Linked DNA regions of Saccharopolyspora erythraea. The protein of the gene in region 2 interacts with the protein of the main gene of each other region in a pairwise test. Links are inferred from orthologs where the notes say so. Each region holds a gene or a part of one and is shown on either strand. Other genes may lie near its edges. The genes, in order: ligA and leuS.

The links.
Region 1: the proteins of leuS (region 2) and ligA interact in binary tests that used the Escherichia coli proteins (3 or more experiments, as listed by UniProt). The link is inferred for Saccharopolyspora erythraea from one-to-one orthologs.

Annotation. Positions count from the first base shown.
Region 1 is NZ_CP054839.1:6,924,263-6,939,717, forward strand. What follows is about bases 3,977-6,973. They hold ligA (NAD-dependent DNA ligase LigA), read right to left. Parts: upstream 6,564-6,973; coding sequence 4,389-6,563; downstream 3,977-4,388. Other genes in these bases: HUO13_RS30960 (GNAT family N-acetyltransferase), read right to left, coding at 3,977-4,380. Also shown: Asp-tRNA(Asn)/Glu-tRNA(Gln) amidotransferase subunit GatB, read right to left, coding at 1-143; HUO13_RS30940 (hypothetical protein), read right to left, coding at 140-340; Asp-tRNA(Asn)/Glu-tRNA(Gln) amidotransferase subunit GatA, read right to left, coding at 343-1,872; Asp-tRNA(Asn)/Glu-tRNA(Gln) amidotransferase subunit GatC, read right to left, coding at 1,872-2,171; HUO13_RS30955 (amino acid-binding protein), read left to right, coding at 2,871-3,524; more of HUO13_RS30960, read right to left, coding at 3,874-3,976; HUO13_RS30970 (hypothetical protein), read right to left, coding at 7,500-8,204; HUO13_RS30975 (DUF6461 domain-containing protein), read right to left, coding at 8,242-9,279; HUO13_RS30980 (FtsK/SpoIIIE domain-containing protein), read right to left, coding at 9,356-11,578; HUO13_RS30985 (methionine synthase), read right to left, coding at 11,608-12,636; HUO13_RS30990 (acyl-CoA synthetase), read right to left, coding at 12,868-14,385; HUO13_RS30995 (TetR/AcrR family transcriptional regulator), read right to left, coding at 15,164-15,455. UniProt on the Escherichia coli protein: DNA ligase that catalyzes the formation of phosphodiester linkages between 5'-phosphoryl and 3'-hydroxyl groups in double-stranded DNA using NAD as a coenzyme and as the energy source for the reaction.
Region 2 is NZ_CP054839.1:8,212,264-8,228,110, forward strand. What follows is about bases 3,507-6,895. They hold leuS (leucine--tRNA ligase), read right to left. Parts: upstream 6,575-6,895; coding sequence 3,707-6,574; downstream 3,507-3,706. Other genes in these bases: HUO13_RS37070 (acyl-CoA dehydrogenase), read right to left, coding at 3,507-3,528; HUO13_RS37080 (esterase-like activity of phytase family protein), read right to left, coding at 6,769-6,895. Outside these bases: HUO13_RS37060 (glutaredoxin domain-containing protein), read right to left, coding at 311-646; HUO13_RS37065 (TetR/AcrR family transcriptional regulator), read left to right, coding at 840-1,550; more of HUO13_RS37070, read right to left, coding at 1,567-3,506; more of HUO13_RS37080, read right to left, coding at 6,896-7,854; HUO13_RS37085 (SdpI family protein), read left to right, coding at 7,900-8,340; HUO13_RS37090 (YqgE/AlgH family protein), read right to left, coding at 8,414-8,986; HUO13_RS37095 (CCA tRNA nucleotidyltransferase), read right to left, coding at 9,130-10,629; HUO13_RS37100 (NUDIX hydrolase), read left to right, coding at 10,777-11,325; HUO13_RS37105 (DUF6049 family protein), read left to right, coding at 11,322-13,649; murein biosynthesis integral membrane protein MurJ, read left to right, coding at 13,716-15,629; HUO13_RS37115 (protein kinase family protein), read left to right, coding at 15,726-15,847.

The DNA.
Region 1 (15,455 bases), 1.3 Mb from region 2 along the record:
TTGGGCTCGGCGCCGAAGGCGTTGGCGCAGCCGCAGAACATCTTGGTCGCCGTGGACAGCTCCACGTGGACCTCGAGGCCCAGCACCGGGTCGAACCGGGCCAGCACCTCGTCGTAATCCATGATCTCGGCTACCGCGGTCACTTCTCGGCGTCCTCTCCCCGGCGCAGCGTGCGCACGGCCAGCGCGGTTCCGGTGATCAGACCGAGGGTGGTGATGACGGTGTCGGCCAGCGCCAGCTTGTCCTTGTTCGCGCGCGCGTCGCGGAAGCTGGCGCGCAGCCCGAAGACCGCCGAAAGAACGGAGACGAGCTGGAAGACCGCCTTCATCTTGGGATTCATCTTCACGCTACCTCCAACTCCGGAACACGATCGATCAGCGGACCGCCCTGCGCGGCGTCGCGGGCGGTCTCGTAGGCCGCGCCGACCCGGTAGAGCCGGTCGTCGGCCAGCGTCGGGGCCATGATCTGCAGGCCCACCGGCAGCCCGTCCTCATCGGACAGTCCACTCGGGACGCTCATGGCGGCGTTGCCCGCCAGGTTGGCCGGGATGGTGCACAGGTCCGCCAGGTACATCGCCATCGGGTCGTCGACCCGGGCGCCGATCTCGAACGCCGTGGTCGGCGTCGTCGGCGAGACCAGCACGTCGACCTGGGCGAAGGCCGCGTCGAAGTCGCGGGTGATCAGCGTGCGGACCTTCTGCGCCTGGCCGTAGTAGGCGTCGTAGTAGCCCGACGACAGCGCGTAGGTGCCGAGCATGATGCGGCGCTTGACCTCGGGGCCGAAACCGGCCTCGCGGGTCAGCGACATGACCTCCTCGGCGCTGCGGGTGCTGTCGTCGCCCACGCGCAGGCCGTAGCGCATCGCGTCGAAGCGGGCGAGGTTCGACGACGCCTCGCTCGGCGCGATCAGGTAGTAGGCGGGCAGCGCGTAGTCGAAGTGCGGGCAGGAGACCTCGACGACCTCCGCGCCCAGCGCCGCGAGCTGCTCCACGGCCTTCTGGAAGGACCGCTGCACGCCCGGCTGGTAGCCGTCGCCGGAGAACTCGCGGACCACGCCGACCCGCACGCCCTTGAGGTCGCCGCCCGCGCCCTCCCGGGCCGCGGCCACGACCTGCGGCACCGGCTGGTCGATCGAGGTGGAGTCCATCGGGTCGTGCCCGGCGATGGCCTCGTGCAGCAGGGCGGCGTCGAGCACCGTCCGCGCGCACGGCCCCGGCTGGTCCAGCGACGAGGAGAACGCGACCAGCCCGTAGCGCGACACCCCGCCGTAGGTGGGCTTGACGCCGACCGTGCCGGTGACCGCCCCGGGCTGGCGGATCGAGCCGCCGGTGTCGGTGCCGATGGCCAGCGGCGCCTCGAAGGCGGCCAGTGACGCCGAGGACCCGCCGCCGGAGCCGCCGGGGATCCGGTCGGTGTTCCACGGGTTGCGGGTCGGGCCGTAGGCGGAGTTCTCGGTGGAGGAGCCCATCGCGAACTCGTCCATGTTGGTCTTGCCGAGGACGACGATCCCGGCCTCGCGCAGCCTGCGGGTCACCGTGGCGTCGTAGGGCGGCCTCCAGTTCTCCAGCATCTTCGAGCCGCACGTGGTGGGCATGTCGCTGGTGGCGAGCACGTCCTTGAGCGCCAGCGGCACACCCGCCAGCGGCGAGGCGACCTGTCCGGCCGCGCGGTCCTCGTCGGCCTTGCGGGCGGCGGCGAGCGCGCCCTCGGAGTCCACGTGCAGGAAAGCGTGCACGACGGGCTCCACGGCGGCGATGCGGTCCAGGTGCGCCTGCGTCACCTCGACCGACGACACCTCACCCGCGCTCAGCCTGCCTGCCAGCTCGGCCGCGGTCAGTCCGGTCAGTTCCGAGCGACCACCGGTCGTGGTCATCACGCCTCCTCGCTGAGAATCCGCGGGACGCGGAAGCGGTTCTCCTCCGCCGCGGGCGCGCCGGAGAGCGCCTGCTCGCGCGACAGCCCGGGCCGCACCACGTCCTCGCGGAAGACATTGGTCACCGGCACCGCGTGCGAGGTCGGCGGGATGTCCTCCGCGGCGACCTGCCCCACCTTGGCCACCGCGTCCAGAATCTGGTCGAGCTGCCCGGCGAAGGTGTCGAGTTCCTTCTCGGTGACCGCCAGCCTGGCCAGGCCGGCGAGGTGCGCGACCTCGTCGCGGGAGATCTTGGACACTTGCGAAGGCTCCCTGGTCATGTCCGGTTCACGGGTGTCCCCCGTCATCAACGCTCAAGTCTATGGCGGCCACCGGTGGCGGTCCCGAGGGGGCTGAGGGCCTCACCGCGCTCGACGGCGCCGGTCGCGGGCCGGTGCCGTCGACCTCCGGGCCGCGCCCCATGCGCCACTCCCGCCACCGGAGCACCCGAGCCGCGCGAGCGCCGGCGGCGCGGGTCTCCGATCGGTTTCGGTGTAACGACTCGGGGTAACAACGCGATAGAACGACCTTGCGGGAGCGCGCGGAGACTGCATAGGCTCGCCGCTCCGCACGGTGGCGCGGGGGTCATCGGCCGGCCGTGGAAAGCGAGGCCGCGAGGACCCCGATCCGGCGCGGACGGTGGCCACGACCACCGCGCCGGAGCCCGGAGAACCACATCCGGGTGCCCGCGCCCGCCTTGCGGAAGGCCCGGTGAGTCCCTCACCCGGCGCGGCAGGTGGACCTCGTCCCGCCGGGAGGGCGCGACGGGCCATCGCCTGCACGCGCCGGCGGTCATGGCTGCGCGCCTGGCGACGCCACGCGCCGCGGGTCTGACACAATTTCATCGCCTGCGCCTTGCGCGGTGGCGGCTTGAGTGCGACTTGAACGCGATCCGAACGGGTATCGCGAGGAGCGCGGACGGCAAGGTGCCGCGCAAGAAGCTGGAGGCGTTGAGTCCGGTGTCCTTCCTGATCCGGGTGCAGATTCCGGACCGCCCGGGAACGCTCGGTGCGGTGGCGAGCGCGCTGGGCGAGATCGGTGCCGACATCCTCAGCGTCGATGTCGTCGAGCGCGGCAACGACATGGCGATCGACGACATGGTGGTGGAGCTGCCCTCCGGACGTCTCCCGGACGTGCTGATCACCGCCGCGGAGTCGGTCGCGGGCGTGGAGGTCGACGCGGTGCGCCCCTACGCCGGGGTCCTGGACACCCACCGGGAGCTGGAGCTGGTCGAGGAGATCGCCGCCGAGCCCGCGCGGGGCCTGCAGATCTTCGCCGAGGGCGTGCCGCGCATCATCCGCTCCGGCTGGGCGGTCGTGTTCGGGCACCGCTCCGGTGGCGCCGAGCAGCTCGCCGCCAGCACCTCGGCCCCGCAGGAGGGCTACCTGGAGCTGCCGTGGCTGCCGCTGCCCAGGGCGACGATCCTCGACGGCGACGAGCCGTGGGTGCCCGAGACCTGGCAGGAGCTCGGCACCGAGCTGGCCGCCACCCCGATCGGCAAGCCCGACCGGGTGCTGCTGGCCGGGCGGCCGGGCGGGCCGATGTTCCGCGCCGCCGAGGTGGCCAGGCTCGCCCACCTGGCCGGCATTGTCTCGGTGGTCCTCGACGGCTGACCTCGGGGCCGCCCGGGCGCGGGCGGCTCTCGGGACCTGGCGACGGGCGTCGGATCGCCGGACCCGGCCGGGCAGCTTGCTTCGCCCAAGTGACCAAGCGTTGATTCCGGACCGGCCACAGGCCGCTCTCGCGCCCCCACGGCAGGCGTCGGATCGCCGGACCCGGCCGTGGGCGATGCGTTCTGGCGGCCAGGCGTTGGCCAGCCGGAACCGGGCTTCCGCGCGTCGCCTGAACGATTTCGTTCCCGTCCCGGAGAGACCGCCTTCACTCCAGTCCTGCGAAATGGGCCGATGGCGCCCCGCAGCGGCGGCGCCCGGCTGGGGCCGTAGGCGCTCCAGGGCGTCCGGCTCAGCTCAGCTCGAGGACGTAGGCCATCAGGTGCAGCCCGGGTTCCGGCTCCCAGTCGCGGTCGGGCGCCCGCCGGAAACCGAACCGCTCGTAGAGTCCGTGCGCGACGGTCATCGACGCCTGGCTGGTGAGCACGACCCGCTCGTGCCCCTCGACGCGCGCGCGATCGACCACCGCCCGCACCAGCGCCCGGCCGACGCCGCGCCCCGAGGCTTCGGGCGCGACGGCCAGCATCCGGAACTCCATCTCGCCCCGCCTGGCGATGTTGGCGTAGTCGCCCTCGCCCCTGGCCAGGGTGACCGAGCCGAGCACCCGGCCGCCCTCGACGGCGACCAGCAGCTCCGCGCGCCGCGCCCGGTCGGCCACGTCGCGCAGCCTGCGCACGTATCCGTCGTCGGCGGACAGGTGCCCGCCGTCGACGTAGGCGCGAGCGGTCAGGTCGGCGACCGCTTCGAAGTCGTCCGGCCCGACGGGCCGGACCGTGATCGTGGAAGGCGGCGTCGTCATCGGCGGCCTCACTCGGCGGGCAACGCCGATTCGGCGGCCGCTTCCGGGCCTTGCTCCAGCAGGACGCGGAAGCCGTCCTCGTCCAGGACCGGCACCTTCAGCTGCATCGCCTTGTCGTACTTGGAGCCGGGCGCCTCACCGACGACCACGAACGCGGTCTTCTTCGACACCGAGCCGGCGGCCCGGCCACCGCGCGCCATGATCAGCTCCTTGGCCTCGTCGCGGGAGAAGCCCTCCAGCGACCCGGTGACCACGATCGACAGGCCGGTCAGGTGGCGCTCGATCGACTCGTCGCGCTCGTCGGCCATCCGGACGCCGGCCTCGCTCCACTTGCGCACGATCTCGCGGTGCCAGTCGACGTCGAACCACTCGCGCACGGCGGTGGCGATCGTCGGGCCGACGCCCTCGCCTGCGGCCAGCTCCTCCTCCGACGCCTCCTGGATGCGGTCGAGCGAGCCGAACTCGCGGGCCAGCACGCGCGCCGCGATCGGTCCCACGTGCCGGATGGACAGCGCCACCAGCACCCGCCACAGCGGCTGCTGCTTCGCCGACTCCAGGTTGGCCAGCAGCTTGCCGCCGTTGACCGACAGGCTGCCGTCGTCGGTGCGGAACAGCGTGGTCTTGAGCAGCGCCTCCTCGTTGAGGTCGAACAGGTCGCCCTCGTCGAAGACCACGCCCGCCGACAGCAGCGCCGACACGCCCTCGTAGCCCAGCACCTCGATGTCGAACGCCTTGCGCCCGGCGAGCTGGAAAAGCCGCTCGCGGCGCTGCCCGATGCAGTTGCGCGAGTTCGGGCAGCGCAGGTCGACGTCGCCCTCCTTCTGGTGGGCCAGCGGGGTGCCGCAGTCGGGGCACTCGGTCGGCATGACGAACTCGCGCTCGCTACCGTCACGGACGTCGACGACGGGCCCAAGGACCTCGGGGATCACGTCACCGGCCTTGCGGATGACCACCCGGTCGCCGATCAGCACGCCCTTGTGGCGGACCTGGTCGGCGTTGTGCAGGGTCGCCCTGGCCACCGTCGAGCCCGCGACCTTGACCGGCTCCATCACCGCGTACGGGGTGACCCGTCCGGTGCGGCCGACGGCGACCTGGATGTCCAGCAGCCGGGTGGTGGCCTGCTCCGGCGCGTACTTGTAGGCGATCGACCAGCGCGGGGCGCGCGAGGTGGCGCCGAGCCTGCGCTGCAACGACACCTCGTCGACCTTGACCACGACGCCGTCGATCTCGTGCTCGGCGGAGTTGCGGTGCTTGCCCCAGTAGTCGATGTGCTCCAGCACCTCGTCCACCGTCGACAGCACCTTGGTGTGCGGGGAGACCCGCAGGCCCCACGCCCGCAGCGCCTCGTAGGACTCCGACTGCTGCCTCGGCTCGAACCCCTCGCGCTTGCCGAGGCCGTGGCAGATCATCCGCAGCGGGCGGCTCTTGGTCACCCGCGGGTCCTTCTGCCGCAGCGAGCCGGCGGCGGAGTTGCGCGGGTTGGCGAACGGCGGTTTGCCCGCCTCCACCAGCGACGCGTTGAGCTGGGCGAACTCGTCGACCCGGAAGAACACCTCGCCGCGGATCTCCACCAGCGCGGGCACCGGGTACTCGTCGGTGCCGGTCAGCTGGTCGGGCACGTCGTCCATGGTTCGGACGTTGAGCGTGACGTCCTCGCCGGTGCGGCCGTCGCCCCTGGTCAGCGCGCGTTCGAGCTTGCCGTCTCGGTAGAGCAGGTTGATGGCCAGGCCGTCGATCTTCAGCTCGCACAGGTAGTGCGCGGAGGAGCCGACCTCGCGCTCGACCCGCTCCACCCAGGCGCGCAGCTCGTCGGGGTCGAAGGCGTTGTCGAGGCTGAGCATCCGCTCCAGGTGGTCCACCGCGGTGAAGTCGGTGGAGAAGGTGCCGCCCACCACCTGCGTCGGCGAGTCGGGGTCGCGCAGCGCCGGGTGGTCGGACTCCAGGGTCTGGAGCTCGGTGAACAGCTCGTCGAACTCGCCGTCGGAGATCGTCGGCGAGTCCAGCACGTAGTACCGGAACTGGTGCGCGCGCACCTGCTCGACGAGATCGGCGTAGCGCTCCCGCACCTGCGCGGGCACGTCCTCGACGCCCTCGGCCGTCGCACCGGCCTCGGCCTCGCTGGTCATTCCGGCGACCGACGCGTCGTCGAGCTCGGCGCGGTCGGCTGGGTCGTTGCTGGTCACCCCACGAGACTAACCAGCAGGGCCGACACAGGCGCCCGGTGTCTGGCTCCGGCGCGGCGGCGGGGCGGGCGGGGCCGCGGCCGTGAGGTCGCGGTGGCGGGCGCGCAGGGCTGGGGCGGGGACGGAGGTGGGGCGGCGGCGCGGCGGCGTGGCAGCGGTGGCCGGGCGGCGTGGCAGCGGTGGCCGGGCCGCGGCCGTGAGGTCGCGACGGCGGGGTCCGCGGCGGCGTGGCCGCGGTGGCCGCGTCGCGACGGCGTGGGCGCGGTGGCGGGGGGCTGGGCGGTGTTGCCGCGATGCGGGCGCGAGGTGATTGGGCTGCGCCCACGCTCAGGCACGCCACCCTCGGACGACGGGCCCGTGGCGCATGCAGTGCGGACCGGGCGCACGCCTCTAGTCCGCCGTTCGATGGTCTCCGATTGGCGGTTAACCAGTCGGCGGTCAACCAGTCGGCGGTCAACCAGTCGACGGTCCGGCGCTCCCGGGCCCACCGTTTGAGCGTCCCCCGCTCGCCGGCCGATCGGCCCGCCAAACGACAGGCCCACAAACTGGCTGCTCGCCTGTCCGCGAGCGCACCAGCGGTCCACCAGCGCAGCTGGCGGTCCACGGGACGGCCGACCACCCGTCAGCCGACCGTCAGTCAGCCGACCCCCGGTTCAGGGACCTCCGGTCGAGGGTCCGCCACATTCCGCCGCACGATGAGTCGCCTGAACCCGCGGCACACGGTGTTCCCCGGCCGACCGTCCGAGTGTCCCCGGCCGACCGTCCGAGTGTCCCCGGCCGACCGTCCGAGTGTCCCCGGCCGACCGTCCGAGTGTCCCCGGCCGACCGTCCGAGTGTCCCCGGCCCGCCGTCCGAGTGTCCCCGGCCGACCGTTCGAGTGTCCGCGGCCTGCCGTCCGAGTGTCCCCGGTTCGCCGCCCTACGCCTGTTCGCCGCCCTACGCCTGCTCGCCCGACTCGCCGGGCTCCTCCTCCCCGGCTCCGCCGTTGTCGAGGGCCCGCACCAGGTCTCGGAACTCCAGCAGTCCGATCGCGCCCTGCGGCTCGTTGTCGGCGGTCTCGACGCGGCCGATGCGGTCGGCCGCCAGCCGCTCGCCGAGCGTGGCGTCCAGCGGCAGGAACGTCAGCGCCGCCCGCGCCTCACCCTCCAGCGCGGCGAAGCCCGGGTGGTAGACGGCGACGTCGACCAGCCCTTCCGCCTCGTCGACCTGCGGTGCGACCCGGACGTCGGCCAGCGCGTACTTCTCGCCCCGCAGGTTGACCGTGACCTCGGTCGGGTCCGGCACCGGCGGGATGGAGTCGTGGTACTCGAACAGCGAGTCGGCGGCGGGGGCCGCCGCGATCCACGCATCGGTGTAGGGCCGCAGCTCCGGGTCGGCCTGGCTGGTCATGACCAGCGCGTACACCGCCGTCTCGCCGCGTTCGATGGAGATCGTCAGGTTGGGGTGCACCGCCGCGGCCAGCTCGGCGAGCTGGTGGTCGACGCGGTGCGGGACGCTGTCGCCGAGCGCGGCGCTGACCTCGGGAAGCAGGTCGTCCCAGCGCCGCCAGAACTCCTCGGCGCGGGCCGCGGCGTCGGCTTCGACGTCGACGGGCCCGGATTCGTCCTCGGCACGGTTGCGGCGGTGCAGGAACTTCAGCATGGCCCCCATTGTGCAGGCCGACCCCGCTGCGCCGTGGCTAGTCGAGCCGATCCGCCAGCGCCCGCGCCACGACCGCGGCCAGCTCACCGGTTTCCAGGCCGCGGACGTGGCCGGCCGCCGACAGCGTCGTGAACACCGCGACCAGCGGGTCGTCGTGGGTGGCCTGGCGCAGGACCTCGGCGGCGCGCACCTGGTTGCGGACCTTGCTGGTGGCGCGGTGCAGGTGCAGCAGCCACGTCCACTCCCGCACGGCTTCGCTGATCGCCGCCCGATCCATCCTGCCGCCGTCGGCGGCCGAAGCCAGAACCGCGCTGATCACCGGGTGGTCGAGGCATTCGGCGGACTGGACCGCGCGCCGTGCGACGGCGACCGCCGCGCGCCGGCGTGCCGCGTCGTCGGCCACGCGCAGCGCCTCGATCAGCTCACGCGGGTACCGGCCGTCCAAGCGGTCCAGCGCATCCGGCACGTCACGCAGGTCGTCGGGCCAGGCCGCCACCGGGAACGTGACGAAGTCGCCCTCGAACCGGCTCGGGGTCAGGGTCTGGCCGGTGACGCGTGCCGCGAGCGCCAGCATCAGCGGCACCGTGCCCGACTCCCGCTCCGCGTCCGACCACGACATTCCCGCGCGCACCCCCTCCAGCGCGTCGGGCCTGCTGCCGACGCGGTACTCGGGCAGCGGCGCCTCGAACGCCGTCCACAGCTCACCGTCGACGGCGTAGGAGAAGCGGGTAAGCCGGTCGACGTTCCAGAACGCCGAGACGGCCTCGGTTCCGGCGCTGACCCGGCGCAGCACCTCGTCGCGGGTGCCCTGCCAGCCGTTGTCCTCCACGACCAGCGACCACTCGCCGAGGACCTGGATGCCGATCATGGAGTACTGCTCGTGGTGGGCGAACGACTCCTCGCAGAACTCGTCGAAGTCGAGTTCGCGGGCGTAGTCCGACACCGCGCCGAACGCCTCGGCCACCGGGTCGATGTCGGTCCCGCGAACGAAGGTCAGGCACGCCGCTTCCTGGATCGTGCTGTGGTGGATCCAGCCGAACCGCTCGGCCTCATGGCTCCCGGCGTTGCTGCGCACGCACTTTTCTTACCACCGCGCCGCACCGCCCCGGGCCGGAACGGGAAAAATTGATCTTGCTTACTCCAGGGCAACCTCAGGAGGCCCATGCGATCTGCACGACGACTTCGTCCTCGCCGGGACGCAGGAGCACGGCCCTTCCGGGTGGGCGTGGCACGGACCAGACGCCTGGCAGGAGTTCGCCGTCACGCTCCTCACCGCTGAGCACCAGCGAGGCGCAGCCGGAAGCGAGCATCCGCTGCAACAGCCCCTGCTCCAACGCGTTTCGGGAGTTGATCGAGTTCCGGGTGACGACGAGGTGGAAACCGATGTCCTCCGCCACGAAGGGTTCCAGCACGTCGAACAGATGCCGACTGCCGTGCGCCATCTCGTAGTCGTTGATCAGGAAGAAGATCCGCCGACCTGCGAACGGACCGCCTTCGTCCTCAGCGGCACTGCGGCGCGTCCTGCGTTGGAGCTCTGCCACGACCTCCTCCGCGACAGCCTCGAACTCGTGCGGCATGGCCAGGTAGCGCATGTTCTGCGCTCCCGCCTCGCCGATCATCGATCGTTTGGGATCGACCAAGACCACCACGGCGTCCCCGGAAGGGTGTAGACGCACGATCTCCTCCAGCACGACGCGCAGCAGCGCGGTCTTTCCAGAGCCAGGTTCCCCCAGACACAGCACGTGCCTGGTGCGAGCGAGATCGAGTTCAGCCCATTCGTCCTGGCGACGCACCGGTCCGAGGGCGATGTTCTTGCTGGTTCCGCGGCCCGCTCGGTAGGGAACCTCCTTGGGGAGAACCTCCGGCTCCGGCGCCGGTGGCCACGGCCACGCCGCTGCGATGCGCCGGGCCAGGTCCGCGCCCTTGGCAAGACGTGGCTGGTGTGTTTCCTCCACACCTTGGAGCCACGGCAATGCCACCCGGTAGCTGTGTGCACCGTCAGCGCCCACACCTGGATCTCGGCTTCGGAGTTCGAGCTCGGTGGCCCCGGCCAGCAGCCAATCCGGCAACTCCTCGTGCTTTTCGCACGAGATGAACAGGTGCACCCCGCAAGCGGGCCCGCTCTCCGCTACAACGCGAATTCGGGGCACCAAATCCGTAATCGCCGCAAGTCCCGGCCACCCCTCGATGATGAGGTAGACGACGCCGAACTCGTCTTCCGGGTCGTCGGCCCCACTTCTCCGTCGCCCGGTGCGCTGCCGGATCAGGTACTCGATGTCGTCGACGATCGCTCGCGCCAGCACCAGGTCCCCGCTCGTGGCGGTGCAGCCGAGATGCGGGAGTTCCCGCAGGAAATGGACTTTGGAAGGCCCACCGGCCACGGAAAGACCGTAGAACTGGAGTTCACGTGGTGTCCGCGTCAGCGCCATCGCCAGCATCGCGGAACAGATCGCGTAAGCCCTCCCCGATCCGGCGTTGCCGGATACGACGATGTTCCCTTTCGGGCCGCCGACCGGAACCGTCAAGAGCTTCGTGCGGCCTTCCTCGGGTACATCGACCAAGCCGATGGGCACTTCCGCAGCCCCGGCGAATCCGGTTGCCGACAAGCCACGCTCTTCTGATGCCGCCAGCTCCCCCAGCACGTCGCCGAGAGTGATGGGCGTGGAAAGCGGTGGAACCCACTGCGCTGTCTGAACCGGGGCGTCCTCCACCATCTTTTCGATCAAGGGCTGCCAGTCGTCCTTGCCGGGCCCCCAAGCCGTGAATCGGACTTCCGCCGCTCCGTCGGCTACGAGGAAGCCGGCTCCCGGAACTGTTTCGGGGAGCCTCGCAGCCTCGTCCGTGCCCATGGCGAGGCGGGAGCTTTCGGCTTCCACGGTCCATTGCACAATCCGCAAGGCGCATCGCTGGACGAACTCCGGACGCCGAACGCCGGCAAGCCCGTGAGCCTGGAGGAGCACGTGGATGCCGAGACGCTCTCCCTCTTCCATGGCTGCGAGGAGAGGTTCGGCGAGCGCCGGCTCGTCCCCCAGCGCGTCACCGAAGCGGTGGATCGCGATGACCGCCGTCGGCATGGGCGGCAACTCAGCCACCTCCCGCACCGCGCGCTGATATGCCCTCGCGTCGGGGAGGTCGGCGTGGGCGAGCAGGAAGCGGCGGCGGCTGAGCTCGCGAGCCAGCTGTTCGGCGGCTGAGCTCGCACCTCGGCGTCGTGCATCCCACGCCCGGGTGCTTGCGTCGAGGACCACGTGCGGTGCGTCCTCGAGTCCGAGGAACGCTGTGTGGTCACCGGTCCTGATCAGTGCGATGTTGAGATCCTTGGGCGAATGCGTCCACATCAGGCTGAGCAAGAGGGTCCGGAGCCGATCGATCACGCTGCGATGGCCGCTTTCGCCGTGCGGTCTCAGCCTTCGGCTTCGTCGGCGAACATGCTGGCCAGGTCGCGGGTGAGGCCGATGGCTCGCCGGGCCCACGCCGGGGATGCCCCGGCGAAGCCGCAGGTCGGGGTGGGGACGCTGCGTTCTGCGAGGGTGCGCCGGGAGAAGCCGAGGCGGGCGGCGAGGTCGAACGCGGGCTGGGCCACCTGGCGCAGGGTGGTCTCGCGCTCGAGGCTGGGCACCAGGCCGAGGAACAGGGTGGTGCCCTCCTCCCAGGCTTCGCCGAGCTCGTCGGCGAACTCGCCCGTAACCTCGCCCAGGCCGGTGGCATCCAGCGCGATCGCCCCGGCCCCTGCCCTGCGCAGCAGGGCCACCGGTGGGCGCCGGGCGCAGCAGTGCACCACGACCGGGGAGCCGGTGGTCGCGGTGAGCCTCTCGATCACTTCGGCGAGCCTGCGCTGTGCGTCCGGGGCAGGAACGGCGGGCACGGTGCCGTAGCCGGACGGCGTGGGGATCCGGCCGTTGAGGACGGCGGGCAGCGACGGTTCGTCGAGCTGCACGACGACCCGCGCGCCGGTGCGCGCGGAGACCTGCGCGGCGTGCTCGGTGAGCCCCTCGGTCAGCGACTCGGTGAAGTCGCGCAGCGCGCCGTGGTCTGTCAGCACGCGGTGTCCGCGCATCAGCTCGATGCCCGCCGCGAGCGTCCACGGACCTGCCGCCTGCACCTTGACCACGCGGGGCGCGCCGGCCTCGGCAGCGGCCTGCTCGACGGCGTCGAGGTCCCACCTGAGCAGGTCGACGGCACGCTGCTGGTCGTGTCCCGGCCGCCCCGCGACGCGGTAGCCGGAGGGCACGACCTCGACGGCCAGATCGCCGACGAGCATGCCCGCCGTGCGTCCGATGAGGTCGGCGCCGACACCGCGCGCGGGCAGCTCGGGGAACGGCATCAGCCCGGGCAGTTCCCCGACGACGGTGCGTGCGGCCTCCAGTGGATCGGCACCGGGCATCGACCCGATGGCGGTGGCCGTTCCTGGTTCCCACGCTGCTTCGCTCACGCGGCCATTATCGGTGCGGGAGCGATGGAGGCCGAGAGGGGGCGACCAGCACCGGGCCGCCACCGGTGACGGGTGAGGACGCGCACGGGCGCGGACCGACACATCCAAGGGGACCGGAGTCCGTCCCACACGCGTCGTGGCGCTGACGCTCGGCTGCGCGGTTCTCCGTGCAGATGCCGCAGGGACAGGCCCGGCGACTCGCGTCTCCGCCCGAAAGCGGCGGAAAACCGGTCAACGCTCGACGAACTGCTCCCGCAGCACCCGCTTCAGCAACTTGCCCGAGCTGTTGCGCGGGAGGTCGTCGACGAACCGGACCTGCTTGGGAACCTTGAATCCCGCCAACGACTTGCGCGCGTGCTCCAGCAGATCGTCTTCATCCACGTCGGACTTGCGCACGACCACCGCGGCGATGCTCTCGATCCACTTCGGATCCGGCACCGCGATGACGGCGACCTCGGCGACGGCGGGATGCGTGTAGAGCGCGTCCTCGACTTCCCGGGAGGCCACCAGCACCCCACCGGTGTTGATCACGTCCTTGATCCGGTCGACCACGGTGACGTAGCCCTGCTCGTCCTGCCGCACCAGGTCACCGGAGTGGAACCAGCCGTCCCGGAACGCCTCCGCGGTCTCCTCGGGCTTGTCCCAGTAGCCCGTGCAGAGCTGCGGCGAGCGGTAGACGATCTCGCCCAGCTCGCCCGGCGCGACCTCGTTCCCCTGCTCGTCGACGACCTTGGATTCCACGAACAGCACCGGGCGGCCCGCCGAGTCCGGGCGCTCGTCGTGTTCCTCGGGACGCAGCACCGTCGCGAGTGGAGCGATCTCCGACTGGCCGAAGCAGTTGTAGAAACCCAGTCCCGGCAACGACTCCCGCAACCTGCTGAGCACCGGACCGGGCATGATGGACGCACCGTAGTAGGCCTTGCGCAGCGAGCCGAGGTCGCGCCTGCCGAAGTCGTCGTGGTTGGACAGCGCCACCCACACCGTCGGTGCGGCGAAGAACGCGCCGATGCGCTCTTCCTCGACGCGGCGCAGCACGTCCTGCGGATCGGGCGCCTCCACCAGCCGGTTGGTGGAGCCGATCATCAGGTGCGGCAACAGGAAGACGTGCATCTGCGCGGAGTGGTAGAGCGGCATCGCGTGCAGTGGGTCGTCGCCGTCGGTGAAGTCCAGGGCCACGACGCAGGAGACGTACTCGTGCAGCAGCGCGCGGTGCGTCATCATCGCACCCTTGGGGCGGGAGGTCGTGCCGGACGTGTAGAGCAGCTGCACCAGGTCGTCATCGGCGACATCTCCCGGCAGCGCCGGGACTTCACCCGACGTGCTCAGCTCCAGCAGCGACTTCTCCGCGCCGCGCAACGGGATCACGCGGTCGACGCCGGAGAGCGCGCCCGCGAGCGCCGGATCGGCCAGCGCGATGGTGCTGCCGGACTGCTCGACCAGGTAGCCGAGCTCGGAACCGGTGAGGTTGTAGTTGATCGGCACGTGCACCAGGCCGGCCCGCGCGCAGGCGAGGAAGCCGATCAGGTAGGCGTCGGAGTTCCTGCCGTAGGCGGCGACCCGGTCGCCCTTCGAGGCCCCGGCGGCCAGCAGCACGCCCGCGGCACGGGAGACCGCGTCGTCGAGCTCGGCGTAGGTCCACTCCCGTTCCTCGCCCGACCCGTCGGCGAACCGCAGCGCGACCCTGCCGGGCACCCGCGCGGCGGTGCGCCGCAACACGTCGCCCACCGTGCTGGCACGCGGATCGAGCATCGCAACCCTCCCACAGCGCTGTGATCGCAAGACACTATCGGCTCCGCGCACCCGGCACCAGACCGCTGTCCGCCGAAGGAACTCATCCATTGCTCCGCGGGCGAACTCCCTGCGCACCAAAGGAACGCCGCAGTTTCGCAACGGCAGGACAAGATCGATCGCGGTTCGGGAAATTTTTTCATCCGGGCCTTGTGCAACTGGCGAGTAACCCCCAATGTTTCTATCCCACACCGCTGCAATTGGGAAAACGGGAACAGCGGGGGGCACCTTCCTGGAGTCGGGGCCAGGCGGGTATCGGGACGGGCGGCTGTCGGGGGCCGCCCGCCCGGAACAACAGCCGGACTGGGGCCGGACGGGGGGCACAGGCGAAAGGGGCGCTGTGATCCAGGACCGACAGATCGAGCAACACGAACGAACCAGGGGGGTGCGGATCTCCGGCCACCGGACCGGGTCCGCACGCCGGACGAGCCCGGCTCGGCTGCTGCTCAGCGCAGCGTGGGTCGAGTTCCGGGCGTTGCTGCCCACGCGGTACGACGCCACGACCTGAATCCTGGCGGAACCGAGCAATTGACCCGGAATTGCCGCCTCCATCCGGGGGACGCGATTTCGACCCATCCAGATCGCAATTCCCGCAGCCGCGGCGAAACGAGGCAAGACCGTTTCGCGAAAGGATTCGCCCGGTCGGTCCACCGCACATGGCGGCCGAATGGACCAGAACGACGGCGAATCCCGGGGCGGCGGACCCCGAAGGCCATTCCACCGGCCCGCTGCAACCGCGCTAGCGCGGGCCCGACACGAGGGCGGCGTGAGCCGCATCGACCGCAGCAGTGCGGAACACGCTCACGTCGCCCTCGTTCGTGACGCAGTCCTGCAGACCGCCGACTGCGACGGTGGCCCGCGCCCACTGCTCGGGCGTGGCGTCGGCGCCGATGAGCAGCAGGTTGAGCCTGCGTCGCCAGTCGAGCATGTCCTGGAACAGCTCCAGGTCGGCCAGCACGCTCACGTCTCGCAGGATCATCCACAGCACCTCGCGGTGGCCTGCCATGACGTCGAAGTAGGACTCCAGCAGC
Region 2 (15,847 bases):
CGAGCGAATCAGCACATCAGGGGACCACTGTGGAGGATCGTGTCCGGTGAGGTGGGCGTCCCACCCACCGGACACCTTTCGCTCCGGAGACGCGGGACAGCCGTTCGCGTCCACCCGTTCGAGGGTAATTTGCGGGCACCCCGCATCTTTTCGGCCCCGTTGAGCGTCAGACTCTATTAGTTGATGCTCGTCGGTATCGCGCCATCGACGATCTCAACAAAGCCGGGAGCCGACCGCAACGCCCCCCGTGCGGTCGGCCCCTGGTAGTTCTCCGGGCGCCGCAGTGGATTGCGCTCGCGGCGCGGCTCTCTCAGCCGTGAGTGCTGTCCTTGGACTTGGAGAATCCCAGCGCGTTGAGCGCTCCGCGCACCACCGAGGGCCTCTGCTCCGGCAGCAGTTCCGGGGCGTGTTCCGCGACGGCCTCCAGCACCGCCCGCGCCTGCGGGTTCACCGCCGACCACGACCCGACCACCACGGTCGGCACCGTCTCGTTGCCGTCGGCGATCGAGCGCACCACAGCCGCCGCTTCGGGTTCCTGCCAGATGTCGACCTCGGTGAACTCCAGGCCCTCACGCCGGAGCCCGGCGCGCAGCGACGTGCAGAACGGGCAGCCCGGGCGGGTGTAGACGACGACTTCCTGCGACACGGCTCTCCTCTTCTCTGCCTGCTTGCGCGTCCGGTGGGCCAACGGCCCGGCGCAGAGGGATATTCCAGCGCCCGGTGGGCGGGATGCTCGCACCGGCCCTGCCATTAATGCCGTCAACTTTGTGAACATCGTTAACCGGGGCCGTTCGCTACTGTAGCCACCCGGCACGGACACCGAGACGATGGAGCGGCAGATGACCGAGGTCACCCGGCGCGAGCGGATGCGGGCGGCGACCGATCAGGAGATCCGCCACCACGCGCGCGCGCTTCTCGTCGGCCGCGGCCGCGACGCGGTCACCCTGCGCGCCATCGCCCGCGAGCTCGGCATCACCGCTCCTGCGCTCTACCGCTACTACGACTCGCGCGAGGACCTGCTGCGCACCCTCTGCGACGACATCTGCACCGACCTGGCCGCGGTGCTCTCGGCCGGCCTCGAACCCGCCGACGCCGACTACCGCGAGCGGGTGTTCGCGGTGTGCCGGGCGTTCCGGCAGTGGGCGCTGGAGCACCCGCAGGAGTTCTCCCTGGTGTTCGGCAGCCCGCCGGCCGAGACCGACCGCCGCTCCGGGCAGGACCAGTTCGCCGGTGTCTTCCTCCGGTTCGTGGGCCCGCTGATGGCCGAAGGCGTGTCGCACGACAGCCTGGCGTCGGTCCCCGACGCAGGTCACCTCGACTTCTCGCGCGAGCAGCGGGAACTCGCCGAGGCGTTCGCCGCCAAGGGCATCGAGGTCCCGCCAGAGGCGCTGCTCCCGGAGGCCGTCTACGCGCTGCTGCGCTGGTGGGTCCGCCTCTACGGGCACGTCGCGCTGGAGGTGTTCGGGCGCTTCCCGTTCGACCTCAACCACGCCGACATGCTGTTCGACTCGATGCTGTCGGAACTCGCCCGGGAGATCGGCCTCCAGTAGCCAGGCCGCCGGCGCGTCAGCCCTCGTCGTGCGCCCGCTGCGCCTGCTGGCGGCGGGCCTCCGCGCCGGTGGCGATCGGGGCGGTCAGCCACTGCTCCGGGATGCCGAAGGACTCGACGAGGTCCACCGCGTGCGGCCGCAGCCGGCCGCACAGCGCGTTGACCGCCTCGGTGACCGACTTGGCCCGGCGCGAGTTCAGGCGCTCGTGCTCCAGGAACCAGGCTCGGTCCTCCTCGACCGTGGACAGCACGTACAGGTCGCAGAGCCGTTCCAGCACCGCCGCCGTGTCGCGGTCGCGGCACCGCTCGATGCCTGCGACGAACGCTTCCAGCACGACCCGGTCGACGTGCACGCGCGCGGCCCGCAGCACGTGGTCCTGGGCGTTGTTGAACACCTCGAACGGGTCGGCGTCCTTGCCCGTCGCCCGCCGCAGCCGGCGCGCCAGTCCGTCGAGCACGTGCTTCTCGCGGTCGTCGAACAGCCGCAGCTGCCAGCCCCGGTCGAAGATGACGTTCTCGTCGTCCCTGCCCGGCGCGGCGTCGGCGAGCCGCTGCACCAGCGGTCGCGCCGCGGTGCGCTCGATGACCGCGCCGACGAACTGGTCGGCGACGAACCGGGCCATGCCCAGCGTGCCGATGTCGTCGAACTGGTCCTTGTAGTTGGTGAGCAGCCCCTTGGCGACCAGTTGCAGCAGGACCGTGTTGTCGCCCTCGAAGGTGGTGAAGACGTCGGTGTCGGCCTTGAGCTGCGGGAGCTGGTTCTCCGCCAGGTAACCTGCCCCGCCGCAGGCCTCGCGGCAGGTCTGGATGGTGTGCGTGGCGTGCCAGGTGGTGACCGCCTTGAGCCCGGCCGCCCGCGACTCCAGCTCCCGCTGCGCGCGGGCGTCGTCGGAGCTCTGCATGTCGTGCAGGGTGCTGACCAGCTCCTCCTGCGCGAAGTGCAGCGCGAACGACTTCGCCAGCGCGGGCAGCAGCTTGCGCTGGTGGGCCAGGTAGTCCAGGACGACGGTCTCCTCGCCGGTGCCGGGCCGCTCGAACTGGCGGCGCACGCCGGCGTAGCGCAGGGCGATTCGCAGCGCGAGCTTGGCGGCACCGCCCGCGGTGCCCGCCACCGAGATCCGGCCGCGGATCAGGGTGCCGAGCATGGTGAAGAACCGCTTGCTCTCGTTGGCGATCGGGCTGGCGTAGGTGCCGTCCGCTTCGACGTCGCCGTAGCGGTTGAGCAGCGCCTCGCGCGGGACGCGCACGTGGTCGAAGGTGATGCGCCCGTTGTCGACGCCGTTGAGGCCGGCCTTGCGGCCGCAGTCCTCGATGTGCACGCCCGGCAGCGGATTTCCCCGCTCGTCCCGGAGCGGCACCAGCAGCGCGTGCACGCCGTGGCGGTCGCCTCCGGTGATCAGCTGTGCGAACACCACCGCCATCCGGCCGTCGCGGGCGGCGTTGCCGATGTACTCCTTGCGCGCCGCCTCGTGCGGGGTGTGGACGACGAACTCCTCGGTCGCCGGGTCGTAGGTGGCGGTCGTGCGAAGGTGCTGGACGTCGGAGCCGTGGCCGGTCTCGGTCATCGCGAAGCAGCCGGGCAGCTCCAGGTTCATGATCTGGGCCAGGTAGCGGTCGTGGTGGCGGTCGGTGCCGAGCGCGACGACCGCGCCGCCGAACAGGCCCCACTGCACACCGGCCTTGACCATGAGCGACAGGTTGCCGGACAGCATCTCCAGCGAGACGACCGAACCGCCGGTGTCGCCCTGGCCGCCGTGCGAGAGCGGGAAGCCCAGTCCGGTGATCCCGCTCTCGACCAGCAGGTGCAGCTGCTCCAGCGTCCGCGCGCGGTGGGACTCGGTGTCGAGGTGGTCGCCGGGGGAGAGGTCGACGCCGGCCAGTGCCCGCCGCACGTGGGTCCGCACCTGCGCCCATCGCCCGTCGAGCAGTTCGGCGAGCTCGGCGCGGTCGAAGGCGGCCGGGGTCTTCGGGACGTCCATGTGCCCTCCAAAGGTAGGCGTCGACACCGCCGAGCGTAGTTACCCGTCGGTAACCTCGCTATGTGATGCCGCACGCGCCGCGCGGCAATCAGCGTCGGCCCCCTGTCTACCGCGAAAGGGGCTCAAGAACGACAACGCCGGGTCATCCGAGGATGACCCGGCGTTGTGCGGCCGATGCTCAGCCGACGACGTTGACCAGCCGGCCCGGCACCACGATGACCTTGCGTGGCTCGCGGCCGTCCAGCGCCGCGACCACCTTCTCGTCGGCCAGCGCCGCCGCCTTCACCTCGTCCTGGCCCGCGGAGGCCGGGACGACGATCCGCGAGCGGACCTTGCCGTTGAACTGGATCGGGTACTCGACGGTGTCCTCGACCAGGTACTGCTCTTCGGCCTCCGGGAACGGACCGTGCGCCAGGCTCCCGCCGTGGCCCAGCTTCGACCACAGCTCCTCGGCCATGTGCGGCGCCAGCGGAGCGACCATCAGCACCAGCGGCTCGACCACCCGACGCGGCGCGCCCGTCGCCGAGTACTCCTTGGTCAGCAGGTTGTTCAGCTCGATCAGCTTGGCCACCGCGGTGTTGAACCGCAGCTCGCGGTAGTCCTCGCGGACCCCGGCGATCGTCTTGTGCAGCGCGCGCAGCACCTCGACGGCGGGTTCGGCGTCGGTGACGCGCAGCTCGCCGGTGTTCTCGTCGACGACGTTGCGCCACAGCCGCTGCAGGAACCGGTGCGAGCCGACGACGTCCTTGGTCGCCCACGGCCGCGACGTGTCCAGCGGACCCATCGCCATCTCGTACAGCCGCAGCGTGTCCGCGCCGTAGGCGTCGGCCATCTCGTCCGGGGAGACGGAGTTCTTCAGGCTCTTGCCCATCTTCCCGTACTCGCGCCGGACTTCCTCACCCTCGAAGAAGAACTTCCCGTCGCGCTCCTCGACGTGCTCGGCCGGGACGTAGACGCCCCGCGAGTCGGTGTAGGCGTACGCCTGGATGTAGCCCTGGTTGTACAGGCGGCGGTAGGGCTCCTCCGAGGACAGGTGGCCCAGGTCGTAGAGCACCTTGTGCCAGAACCGCGAGTACAGCAGGTGCAGCACCGCGTGCTCCACGCCGCCGACGTAGAGGTCCAGCCCGCCCGGGTCGTCCGGACCGTGCTGCTGCTGGCGCTTGCCCATCCAGTAGCGCTCGTTCTCCGGGTCGACGAACCGCTCGTCGTTGTCCGGGTCGATGTAGCGCAGCTGGTACCAGCACGAGCCCGCCCACTGCGGCATCACGTTGGTGTCGCGGTGGTACTGCCTGAGCCCGTCGCCCAGGTCCAGCTCCACCTCGGCCCAGTCGGTCGCCTTGGCCAGCGGCGGCTCGGGCCTGCTGTCGGCGTCCTCGGGGTCGAAGGTGCGCGGCGAGTAGTCCTCGACGTCGGGCAGCACGACCGGCAGCTCCGACTCCGGCAGCCCCAGCGGGATGCCGTCGGAGTCGTAGACGACCGGGAACGGCTCGCCCCAGTAGCGCTGCCGCGCGAACAGCCAGTCGCGCAGCTTGTACTGGACGGTGCCCGAGCCGTGCTTGTGCGACTCCAGCCACTCGATGACGGTCTTCTTGGCCTCGGCCAGGTGCATGCCGTTGAGGTCCAGCCCGACGTCGGGGTTCGCGGAGTTGATCCGCGGTCCCTCACCGCTGTAGGCCCCGCCCTCGAAGCCCTCCGATGGCTGCACGGTGCGCACCACCGGCAGGCCGAACGCCTCGGCGAAGTCGAAGTCGCGCTGGTCCTCGCCGGGCACCGCCATGATCGCGCCGGTGCCGTAGCCCATCAGCACATAGTCGGCGATGAACACCGGCACCTGCTCGCCGTTGACCGGGTTGGTGGCCCAGGCACCGGTGAAGACGCCGGTCTTCTCCTTGTTCTCCTGGCGGTCCAGGTCGGACTTCATCGACGCCGCGTGGCGGTACTGCGCGACCGCCTCGGCAGGCGTCGCCGCGCCGCCGGTCCAGCGCAGGTCCGGGTCCTGCGGCCACTGGGCCGCGGTCAGCTCGTCGACCAGCGGGTGCTCCGGCGCCAGCACCAGGTAGGTCGTGCCGAACAGGGTGTCGGGCCGGGTGGTGAAGACCTCGATGCTGCCCGCCGAGCCGTCCAGCGGGAACACCACGTTGGCGCCCTGCGAGCGGCCGATCCAGTTCCGCTGCATCGTCTTGACCTTGTCCGGCCAGTCCAGCCGGTCCAGGTCGTCGACCAGGCGGTCGGCGTAGGCGGTGATCCGCATCATCCACTGCTTTAGGTTGCGGCGGAACACCGGGAAGTTGCCGCGCTCGGTCAGCCCGTCGGCGGTGACCTCCTCGTTGGCGACCACGGTGCCCAGGCCCGGCGCCCAGTTCACCGGCGCCTCCGACAGGTAGACCAGCCGGTACGAGTCGATGATCCGGCGCTGCTCGGCGCGCGGCAGCTCCTCCCACGGGCGGCCGTCGGGCGTCGCGCGCTCACCGGAGGAGAACTGCGCCTCCAGCTCGCTGATCGGGCGCGCGCGGTCGGCGTCGGTGTCGTACCAGGAGTGGAAGATCTGCAGGAAGATCCACTGCGTCCACCGGTAGAACGGGATGTCGGTGGTGGCGACCCGGCGGCGCTCGTCGTGGCCCAGCCCCAGCCTGCGGATCTGGGTCAGGTACCGCTCGATGTTCTTCTCGGTCGTGGTGCGCGGGTGGGTCCCGGTCTGCACCGCGTACTGCTCGGCGGGCAGGCCGAAGGAGTCGAAGCCCATCGTGTGGAGGACGTTCTTACCCAGCATCCGGTTGAAGCGGGCGTAGACGTCGGTGCCGATGAAGCCCAGCGGGTGCCCGACGTGCAGGCCCGACCCCGACGGGTACGGGAACATGTCCTGGACGAACAGCTTCTCGTCGCTGACCTCGCCCTTCAGCGAGCCGGCCGGGTTGGGCGCGTGGAAGGTGCCGAGCTCCTCCCAGCGCCGCTGCCAGCGCTGCTCGATCTCGGCTGCGGTCTGCGCGGTGTAGCGGAACCGCGGGACCTCTTCGGTGTTCGTCGAGCCCTCTGCCTGGCCACTCATGGTCTGCGTACCTTTCCCTGCCTTCTCGCCCGAACGCGCGGATCGTGCCCTCTAAGTGTGCCGTCCCCGGAAAAAGCGAAACCCCCCAGACCTACCGGGCGTGAGGGGTCACCGCGTCGAAGCGTCGTCAGCGGACGTTCAACGCGGTCTCGCAAGAAGTCGAGCGTTGCTCACGTTGTCAAGAGTAACAGAGATCACTTGACGCCCAGCGCGATCACCTGCGTGGTCTGCTGCGCGGAGAAGTTGTCGTCGCTGACGAGGACCAGGCTGCGCTCGCCACCGGGCAGGACGGGCCCCCAGGTCATGCCCTCGACGTTGTCGACGGTGCTCAGCCCGAGCTCCGACAGGTCGGCCAGCAGCGTCTTGCGCACCGGGGTCACGTCGGCGCCCGCCAGCGATGCGACGTCCCGGACGTCGGTGGCGTCCCTGGCGTCGACCTCGTAGATCCGGATGGAGTTGCCGACGCCGTCGACGAACGAGCGCTCCATCACCAGGTAGCGGAACGGGTCGTCGCCGTCGGCCAGGATCGCCGTGACGCCGTTGTTGGCGAACCCGCCGGTCGGCGACTGCGCGAACACCTTGTCGAGCGGGTAGGCGACCTGCGCGACGACGGCCCCGGAGCGGTCCTGGGCGGTGAGTCTGCTCAGGGCGCCGTGCTCGAACGTCGGCGACTCGCCGTCCTGCACCAGCGGCCCTTCCATGGCGCTGACCAGCAGCGACCCGTCGGCGGCGAAGGTCAGGCCCTCCAGCGCCTCGTTCTGCTTCGGACCGCTGTCGGGGCGCATGACCAGGTTCGGCGGGAGCGGCAGCTCACCGGTGGCCGAACCGTCGAGGGTGGCGCTGCGGACCGACGGGTCGATCAGCCCCTTCTGCCGCTCGCCCTCGCTGGTCCACCAGACCTCACCGCTGCGGGGATCCCACCGGACGTCCTCGGGGTCGAGGCTGCCCGCCGGGTAGGTCGTGCCGTCGGGGCGCAGAAGCGGCCGGGTCGCCGTCAGGGCCACCGGACCGAGCCCGCCGGCGGTGACCGGGATGTCGGCGAGGTAGCCGCGCGCAGGCTGCCGCTCCGAGCGGTCGTCGCTGATCAGCACGTATGCGCCGGTGCGCGGGTCGTAGTCGATGCCTGAGAGGCCGCCCACGGTGGTGCCCTGGAAGTCCATCGCGTGCGGCAGCGTGCGCTCGCCCAGCAGGCGCACCCGATCGGCGGCGTGCGCGGGCACCGCGGCCGTCAGTGCCAGGGCGACCGCCACGACTCCGGTCACCGCGTGTCTGTTCACCATGAGCTACAGCACACCCGACGCGGGTGTCCGGCGGGTATCGACCAGATGGAGCCTTACCCTGTTCTGGTGACGCTCGCTGTTCAGGTGATCCTCTGCGCGGTGCTGGTGCTCGGTGGCGCGGCACTGCTGTTCGTCGGATGGCGCGGTTTGCGCGGGCAGCTCGCCCGCAACCGCTACGCCGGAGTGCGCACGCCCGCGACCCTGCGCAGCGAGGAGGCGTTCGAGCTCGCCAACCGCGCCGCCGCCCCCGCCTACCTGGCGGCCGGTGCGACCGGCGTCCTCGCGGGCGCCGCGCTGCCCGCGCTGGCCACGACCTTCAGCGTCGTGCTCGTCGCGGTCATCGGCGTCGTCGGCGCCTTCGGCCTGCAGGTCGTGGGCGGTGTCTTCGGCAACCGGGCGGCGGAGGCCATGCCCGAGCCCGCTCCGGCGGCAGGCTGCGGCGGCTGCGCGGGCGGCTGCTGCAGCGCGCTCCAGCAGAGCAGCTAGGGCCTGCTCCACAAGCGGCTTGCGGTGCGGGCCCCAGCTCGCACCGCTACGCGAACCACTGCCGGAACATTCGCTAGTTCACCTTCACATCCCCGGGGTGCGTGGCCAGGAACGCCAGCGGCGGCCCCTGCCTGCGCAGCACCCGGCCCCACAGCTCGGGTCCCGGCGCGGCTATGACGTCGTCGGGCAGGGCGGGGACGACGAGCCAGTCGCCGCGGTCGATCTCCCCGGCCAGCTGGTCCGCGTCCCAGCCCGCGTAACCGGCGAAGAAGCGCAGCCCCCTCGCGCGCGGGACCAGGTCGGCGGGATCGCCGTCGAGATCGACGAGACCTATCGGGCCGCGAACGCCGATCATGCCCGACACCGATGCGACGTCGACCCCGGTGCGCAGCGCGGCCAGGCAGATGGCGGTGCGCTGCTCGACCGGGCCTCCGACGAACAGCGACTGCGGCTCACTGGCATGCGGCCCCCACCTGGGCAGCACGTCGTCGACCGAGACCTCGCTCGGCCGGTTCAGCACGACTCCGAGGGTGCCCTCCGCACGGTGGTGGATGATGTACACCACCGTGCGGCGGAAGTTCTGGTCGAGCAGCTGCGGGGCCGCCACCAGCAGCATCCCGGGTTCGACGTCGGTGTCCGTTCCCACATCCGCATGATCTCAGAACGGCGCCCCCGCATGGAGTGGCCACGGACTAGTAGTCCGAGAGACCAACCGCTGAGCGTTACTGCTCGGCAACACTATTCACTGTTCAACAACCACTATTAATAGCGCTGCGGCGAAATGCCTGCTCAGCGGTCCTCAGGCACGTCGATGCCCTGTTCCCGGGCCCACCGGAACAGCTCGGCGACGGCCTCGTCGTGGTCCATCGGCCCCCGGTCCAGCCGGAGGTCCTTGAGGTGCTTCCACGCCTTGCCGACCACCGGCCCCGGGTCCACGCCGAGCAGCCGCATGATCTCGTTGCCGTCCAGGTCCGGGCGGACCTTGGCCAGGTCCTCCTCCGCCGCGATGCGCGCGATCCGCGCTTCCAGGTCGTCGTAGGAGCGCTGGAGCGCGGCGGCCTTGCGGCGGTTGCGCGTGGTGCAGTCGGCGCGCACCAGCTTGTGCAGCTGGGACAGCAGGTGGCCTGCGTCGTTGACGTAGCGGCGCACCGCCGAGTCGGTCCACTGGCCCTCGCCGTAGCCGTGGAAGCGCAGGTGCAGGTACACCAGCCCGGAGACGTCGTTGATGACGTCCTTGGAGTAGCGCAGCGCCCGCAGCCGCTTGCGGGTCATCTTCGCCCCGACCACCTCGTGGTGGTGGAAGCTGACCCCGCCGCCCGGCTCGAACCGGCGGGTGTCGGGCTTGCCGATGTCGTGCAGCAGCGCCGCGAGCCGCAGCACCAGGTCGGGCTCGCCGTCGGGGTCCTCGGCGCGCTCCAGGTCGATGGCCTGGTCCAGGACCACCAGCGAGTGCCGGTAGACGTCCTTGTGCTGGTGGTGCTCGTCGATCTCCAGCTTCATCGCGGGCAGCTCGGGCAGCACGTGCTCGGCCAGCCCGGTGTCCACCAGCAGCTCGACGCCCTCGCGCGGGTGGCGCCCGCACAGCAGCTTGGACAGCTCGGCCTGAATCCGTTCCGGGGTGATCCGCAGGAGCTCACCGGCCATCTCCCGCATCGCGTCGACCACGCGCGGCGCGGGGGTGAAGCCGAGCTGCGAGACGAACCGGGCGGCGCGCAGCATCCGCAGCGGGTCGTCGGCGAAGGACTCCTGCGGCGTGGCCGGGGTGTCCAGCCGCCGGGCGACCAGGTCGGCCATCCCGCCGTGCAGGTCGACGAACGCCCGCTTCGGCAGCTCGATGGCCATCGCGTTCACGGTGAAGTCGCGGCGCAGCAGGTCACCCTCGATGGTGTCGCCGAAGGCGACCTCCGGGTTGCGGGTGACCCGGTCGTAGGTGTCGGCGCGGAACGTCGTGACCTCCACCGTCGTGCCATGCCGGTAGGCGCCGAGCGTGCCGAACTGGATGCCGGTGTCCCACACCGTCTCGGCCCAGTCGTCGAGCAGGACCCGGACCTGCTCCGGCCGGGCGTCGGTGGTGAAGTCGAGGTCGGTGCCAAGGCGCCCCAGCAGGGCGTCGCGCACGCTGCCGCCGACCAGGTACAGCCGGTGGCCCGCGGCGGCGAAGCGCTCGGCCAGCTCTTCGGCGACCGGTGCGGTGCGCACCAGCTCCACGACCGCGTTGCGTTGTGCGTCGCGCTCCCTGGCCTGGTCGTCGGCGGGTGCGGCGGCGGGTTCGTGGTGCGAGGTGGACACGGCGAACCAGGATATCGACTGCTCAGCGGGGGCGCGGCGAGTGCCTGCCGGAGCAACGCGGTGGGCCCTTCGCGACCGGTCGGCACGCCCGCGTGCCGTACGCGGTACGACGCCGACTCGCACCCCGTCGGCACTACCATCGGCGGCATGCCTCCGACGCCCGGCCGCTCCGGCGGTACCCAGCCGGGGCGTCGGAACCGGCGCCGGCGCCGCCGGCTGCGGACGGTCGACGAGACCTCGGCCGGCGGGCTGGTGGTCGACGACGGCCGGGAGCTCGCTGCGATCATCGGGAGGCTGGACCGCAAGGGCCGGCTGCTGTGGTCGCTGCCCAAGGGCCACATCGAGCAGGGTGAGACCCCGGAGCAGACCGCCGTGCGGGAGGTCGCCGAGGAGACGGGCATAACCGGCCGCGTGGTCTCGGCGATCGGCATGATCGACTACTGGTTCGTGGCGGGCAACCGCCGCGTGCACAAGACCGTGCACCACTTCCTGCTGGAGGCGGTGCGCGGTGAGCTTTCCGACGAGGACGTGGAGGTCACCGAGGTGGCGTGGGTGCCGCTTGGTGAACTGGAGCAGGTGCTGGCCTACGCAGACGAGCGGAGGCTGGTGCGGCGGGCGCTGACGTTGCTCGACGGCGCATCGGACATCGCGGCCGGTTCCCGACCGGCCCGGGGCAGTGGGACGGAGCCGGCGTGAGGTTTGTGCTAGCGGCCGTGATCGCGGTGTTGCTGCTCGGCGCGGTCCCGGTACCGCAGGCGACCGCGCAGAACGACGATCCGCACGCCCGACTGGAAGTGTCGAAGATCACACCTTCGGTCGCGGGTGCGGGCGCGCCGCCGGAGGTGACCGTCAGCGGCACGCTGACCAACACCAGCTCCCGCGCCATCCACGACGTGGAGGCCCGCATCCAGCGCGGCGAGCCCGCGGCCACCGAGGCCGCCGCTCAGCGGGCCGTGCGCGACGGCTCGCAGACGGTCGCCGAACAGAACTTCACCTCGATCACCGGCAGCCTCGCCCCAGGTCAGCGGGTGCCGTTCGAGCTGAGGATCCCGTTCACCGGACCCAACTCGCTGCAGGTCACCTCGCCCGGCGTCTACCCGCTGCTGGTCAACGTCAACGGCAGGCCGGCGGGCGGCGCCCGCGCCCGCATCGACGAGGCGCACTTCCTGCTGCCGGTCCTCGCGGCGCCCGGCGCGCCGCCCTCGGCACCGCCCAAGCCCGCCCCTACGACGATGCTCGTCCCGATCGTCGACTACCCGCGCCTGTCCCGCGGGCCGGTGCCCGGCTCGCGACCGGTGCTCATGGACGACCTGCTGTCGGAGTCGCTCGCGCCCGGCGGCAGGCTCTACGAGCTGGTGCGCGCCGTCGGCGAGACGGCTGGGCCCGGCTCGCGGCTGGGCAACTCGCTGTGCTTCGCCATCGACCCCGACCTGCTCGCCACGGTTCGCGCGATGCAGACCGGCTACCTGGTGCAGCAGCCCAGCGGCGGCACGGTGGAGGGCATCGGCGCCGGTACCGCCCGGCTGTGGCTGAGCAAGCTGAAGGAGGCCACCGCCGGCCGCTGCGTGATCCCGCTGCCCTACAGCGACGCGGACGTGGTGGCGCTGGGCCGGGCCGGACTGCCCGACGTGATCAGGGGCGCGCTCGACACCAGCAGCAGGCAGCTCGTGCAGGAGACCCTCGGCGTCGAGCCGCGCAAGGACGTCCTGTGGCCGGTCGAGGGCGCCATCGACGAACCCGCCGCGGGCCAGGTCGCCGCCCAGGCGCCCGACGGCCCCGGCATCACCACGGCTCTGCTGCGCCCCGAGGCGATCTCCGGTCCGGCGCCCGCGCGGGTCCGCGGCAGCGGCATCGCCGCGCTGAGCATCGACCCGCTGGTCGCCTCGGCGCTGGACCCGCTGCGCGACACCGCGCGCGAGACGACCGAGCTCTCCCCGCAGACCGGTGACGGCGTCGTCGCCGCGCAGAACGCGCTCGGCGCGCTGGCCTTCCGCGCCAACACCGGCTCCGCTCCCGGCGGCTCGGTGCTGGTCGCGCCGCCGCGGCGGTGGAACGTCAGCGGCGAGGACGTCCGCGCGCTGCTGACCGGCATGGACCAGCTCGCGGCCGCGGGCCTGGTGCAGCCGACGTCGCTGCCGGAGCCGGACGCGGCGAAGCTGCCCGAGGTCGACCTGAGCTACCCGGTCGACGCCGCGGGGCGGGAGATCCCGCGCCGGGTGCTCAACGAGCTCGCGGCGCAGAACTACCGGGTCGGCGACCTGTTCCGCGCCGCCGACCGCGAGCCAGCGGTCAACGTCCAGGAAGCCGACGTCACCAACCCGATGCGCAACGCCCTGCTGCGGGGCGCGTCCAGCGCCTGGCGCGGCAACCCCGATGCGGCCCGGTACTGGGTCAACGCCGGGCACAGGGCGCTTGACCTGGAGTTCTCGCGGGTCCGGCTGGAGGAGCCCAACGGAAAGCTCACCCTCGGGGGCGAGTCCGACAACTACATCCCGCTGACCGTCGCCAACGACCTGCCGGTCACGGTCTCGGTGGTGTTCCGCATCCCGCGCACGCCCGGGCTCGAGACCAAGGACCTCGGTGTGCTGCGGATCCCGGCGCAGGGCAGGCGCAGCTTCTTCCTGCCCACCACGGTGCACCGCTCCGGCCAGTTCACCCTCGACATCTCGCTGGCCACACCGTCGGGCACCGAGCTCGGCCCGCCGAAGCGGCTGCGGCTGGAGTCCGGGGCGTACGGCCCGGTCATCCTGGTGCTGACGATCATCGCGGCCTCGCTGCTGATCGTGCTCTCGGCGTTCCGGGTCTACCGCCGCTTCCGCAACCGCGTCCACCGGGTGGCCGAGGCCAACGCCGCCGTGGCCGACCAGCCGGACGCCGCGTCCCAGGCTTCCGAGCAGCCGGACACCGAATCACCGAGTACCGAACAGTCGAGTACCGGACAGTCGAGCAACGGGCAGACGGGTACCGAGTCGCAGACCACTCCGCTCACGACCACCGAAAGTGACCGCAGCCCGGGCTGACATCCTGTTCGGGTGACGCCCCGTTCGGAGCCAGGGGTGAACCCGGTGAGCGGAGGATTTGAGTTGGTGAACCGAGACAGGGAGCCGGCCCGGCCCGGCCACGTGCCCGGCACGCGACCGACCGCGCCCCCGTCGGAGCAGCCGACCCGTCCGCTCCAGCGCAGGCAGGCCCCGGGACCGCACGGTCCCGGGCACTCGGCCCCGACCCAGCAGGTCCCAGCCCCGCAGCGTCCCGCACCGCAGGGCGCCACCGCGCAGCGACCGCCCCAGCGCGGCTGGCACGCGGCGCCGACCGAGCCGATCCCGACGGTGGTGCCGGAGCCCGGCATGGACCAGGCCGCCGAGCAGGCGCTCGAGCAGACCCAGGTCATCCGGCCGGTCGCGCCGGGCAAGCCGTCGCTGCTGCGGGCCAGCGGCTCGATGGCCATCGCCACCCTGATCAGCCGCATCACCGGCTTCCTGTGGAAGGTGATGCTGGCCTGGATGGTCGGCACCGGCGTGGTCAACGACTCGTTCACCGTCGCCAACAACCTGCCGAACAGCGTCTTCGAGTTCCTCATCGGCGGCATCCTGACCAGCGTCATCGTGCCGGTGCTGGTGCGCGCCGCCAAGACCGACGACGACGGCGGCGAGGCATACGTGCAGCGGCTGCTGAGCCTGTCCGTCGTGGTGCTCGGCGTCGGCACCGTGCTGTCGGTGGTCGGCGCGTCGTGGCTGGTCTGGGCATACGCCTCCGGCGAGGACAAGGGCAATCCGGAGCTGGCGACCGCCTTCGCCTACTTCCTGCTGCCGCAGATCTTCTTCTACGGCGTCAGCGCGCTGGTCAGCGCGATCCTGCAGTCCAAGGAGATCTTCAGCCCGCCCGCGTGGGCCCCGGTGGTCAACAACCTGGTGGTCATCGCCACCATCGGCGTGTACGCGATGCTGCCGGGCGAGATCGTCATCGACCCGGTGCGGATGACCGACGCGCACCTGATGACCCTGGGCATCGGCGTCACCCTCGGCGTGGTCGCGCAGGCGCTGATCCAGCTGCCGGCGCTGCGCCACACCGGCATCCGGTTCCGGTGGCGGTGGGGCTGGGACTCCCGGCTCAGCGAGTTCGGCGGGCTCGCGCTGTGGATGATCGCCTACGTCGGCATCAGCCAGCTCGGCCTGATGGCGATGAGCCGCGCGGGCACCAGCGCCGGTGCGTGGGCGATGTACAACATCGTCTGGATGCTGCTCCAGCTCCCGTACGGCGTGATCGGCTTCTCCGTGATGACCGCCATCCTGCCTCGGATGAGCGGCGCCGCCGCCGACGGCGACCACAAGCGCGTGATCGACGACCTGTCGCTGGGCAACCGGCTCTCGGCGGTGACCCTGCTGCCGATCAGCGCGGTGATGACCGCGCTCGGCACTCCGATCACGCTGGCACTGCTCGGTTTCGGCGAGAGCGCGACCGACGTCGGCAAGATCGGCATCGCCCTGACGCTCTCGGCGTTCGGCGTCCTGCCCTACGCGGTCACGATGATGCAGATGCGCGTGTTCTACGCCATGAAGGACGCGCGCACCCCGACGCTGATCATGGTGCTGATGACGGTCTTCAAGGTTCCGCTGTCGTTGCTGGCGGCGAACCTCGAGACACCGCTGCAGGTGCTCTGCGCGCTCAGCGTCATCAATTCGGTGAGCTTCGTGCTGGGCTGGCTGGTCGGCGAGATCTGGCTGCGGAGCAGGCTCGGGCCGCTGCGCAGCCGCCGTTTCATGGTGACGCTGGGCAAAACGCTGCTCGCCTCGGCGGGCGGTGGACTGCTGGCGTGGCTGGTCGCGCTCGGCGTCGACGCCGTCATGCCGGGTGCCGCCGGGCCCGGAACCGGCTGGATGCAGGCGGTCGCCGGGAGTGCTATCGGTCTCGTCGCGATCTTCGGACTGATGTCCTTGCTGCGGGTTTCCGAACTCCAGCCCGCGATCGGGCGGCTTACGGGTTTGCTGCGTCGTCGATAAGTTCGGCGTCACGTACCCTCGAACGGGAAGTCTCCTTTCGTGGGGGAGGGGGTGTCTGGTGCCCCCGGCTGGACCGGAAGGAGCGGGAGAGGGAAGGTGACCAGCAAACCGACCGAGCAGGTAGCGCCGGAACGCGACGAGTTCGCCGGGAGCGAGGGTTCCAAAGAACAGGGCCTCACTCCCGGTTCCGTGTTGGACCATGGGCGTTATCGGCTGCT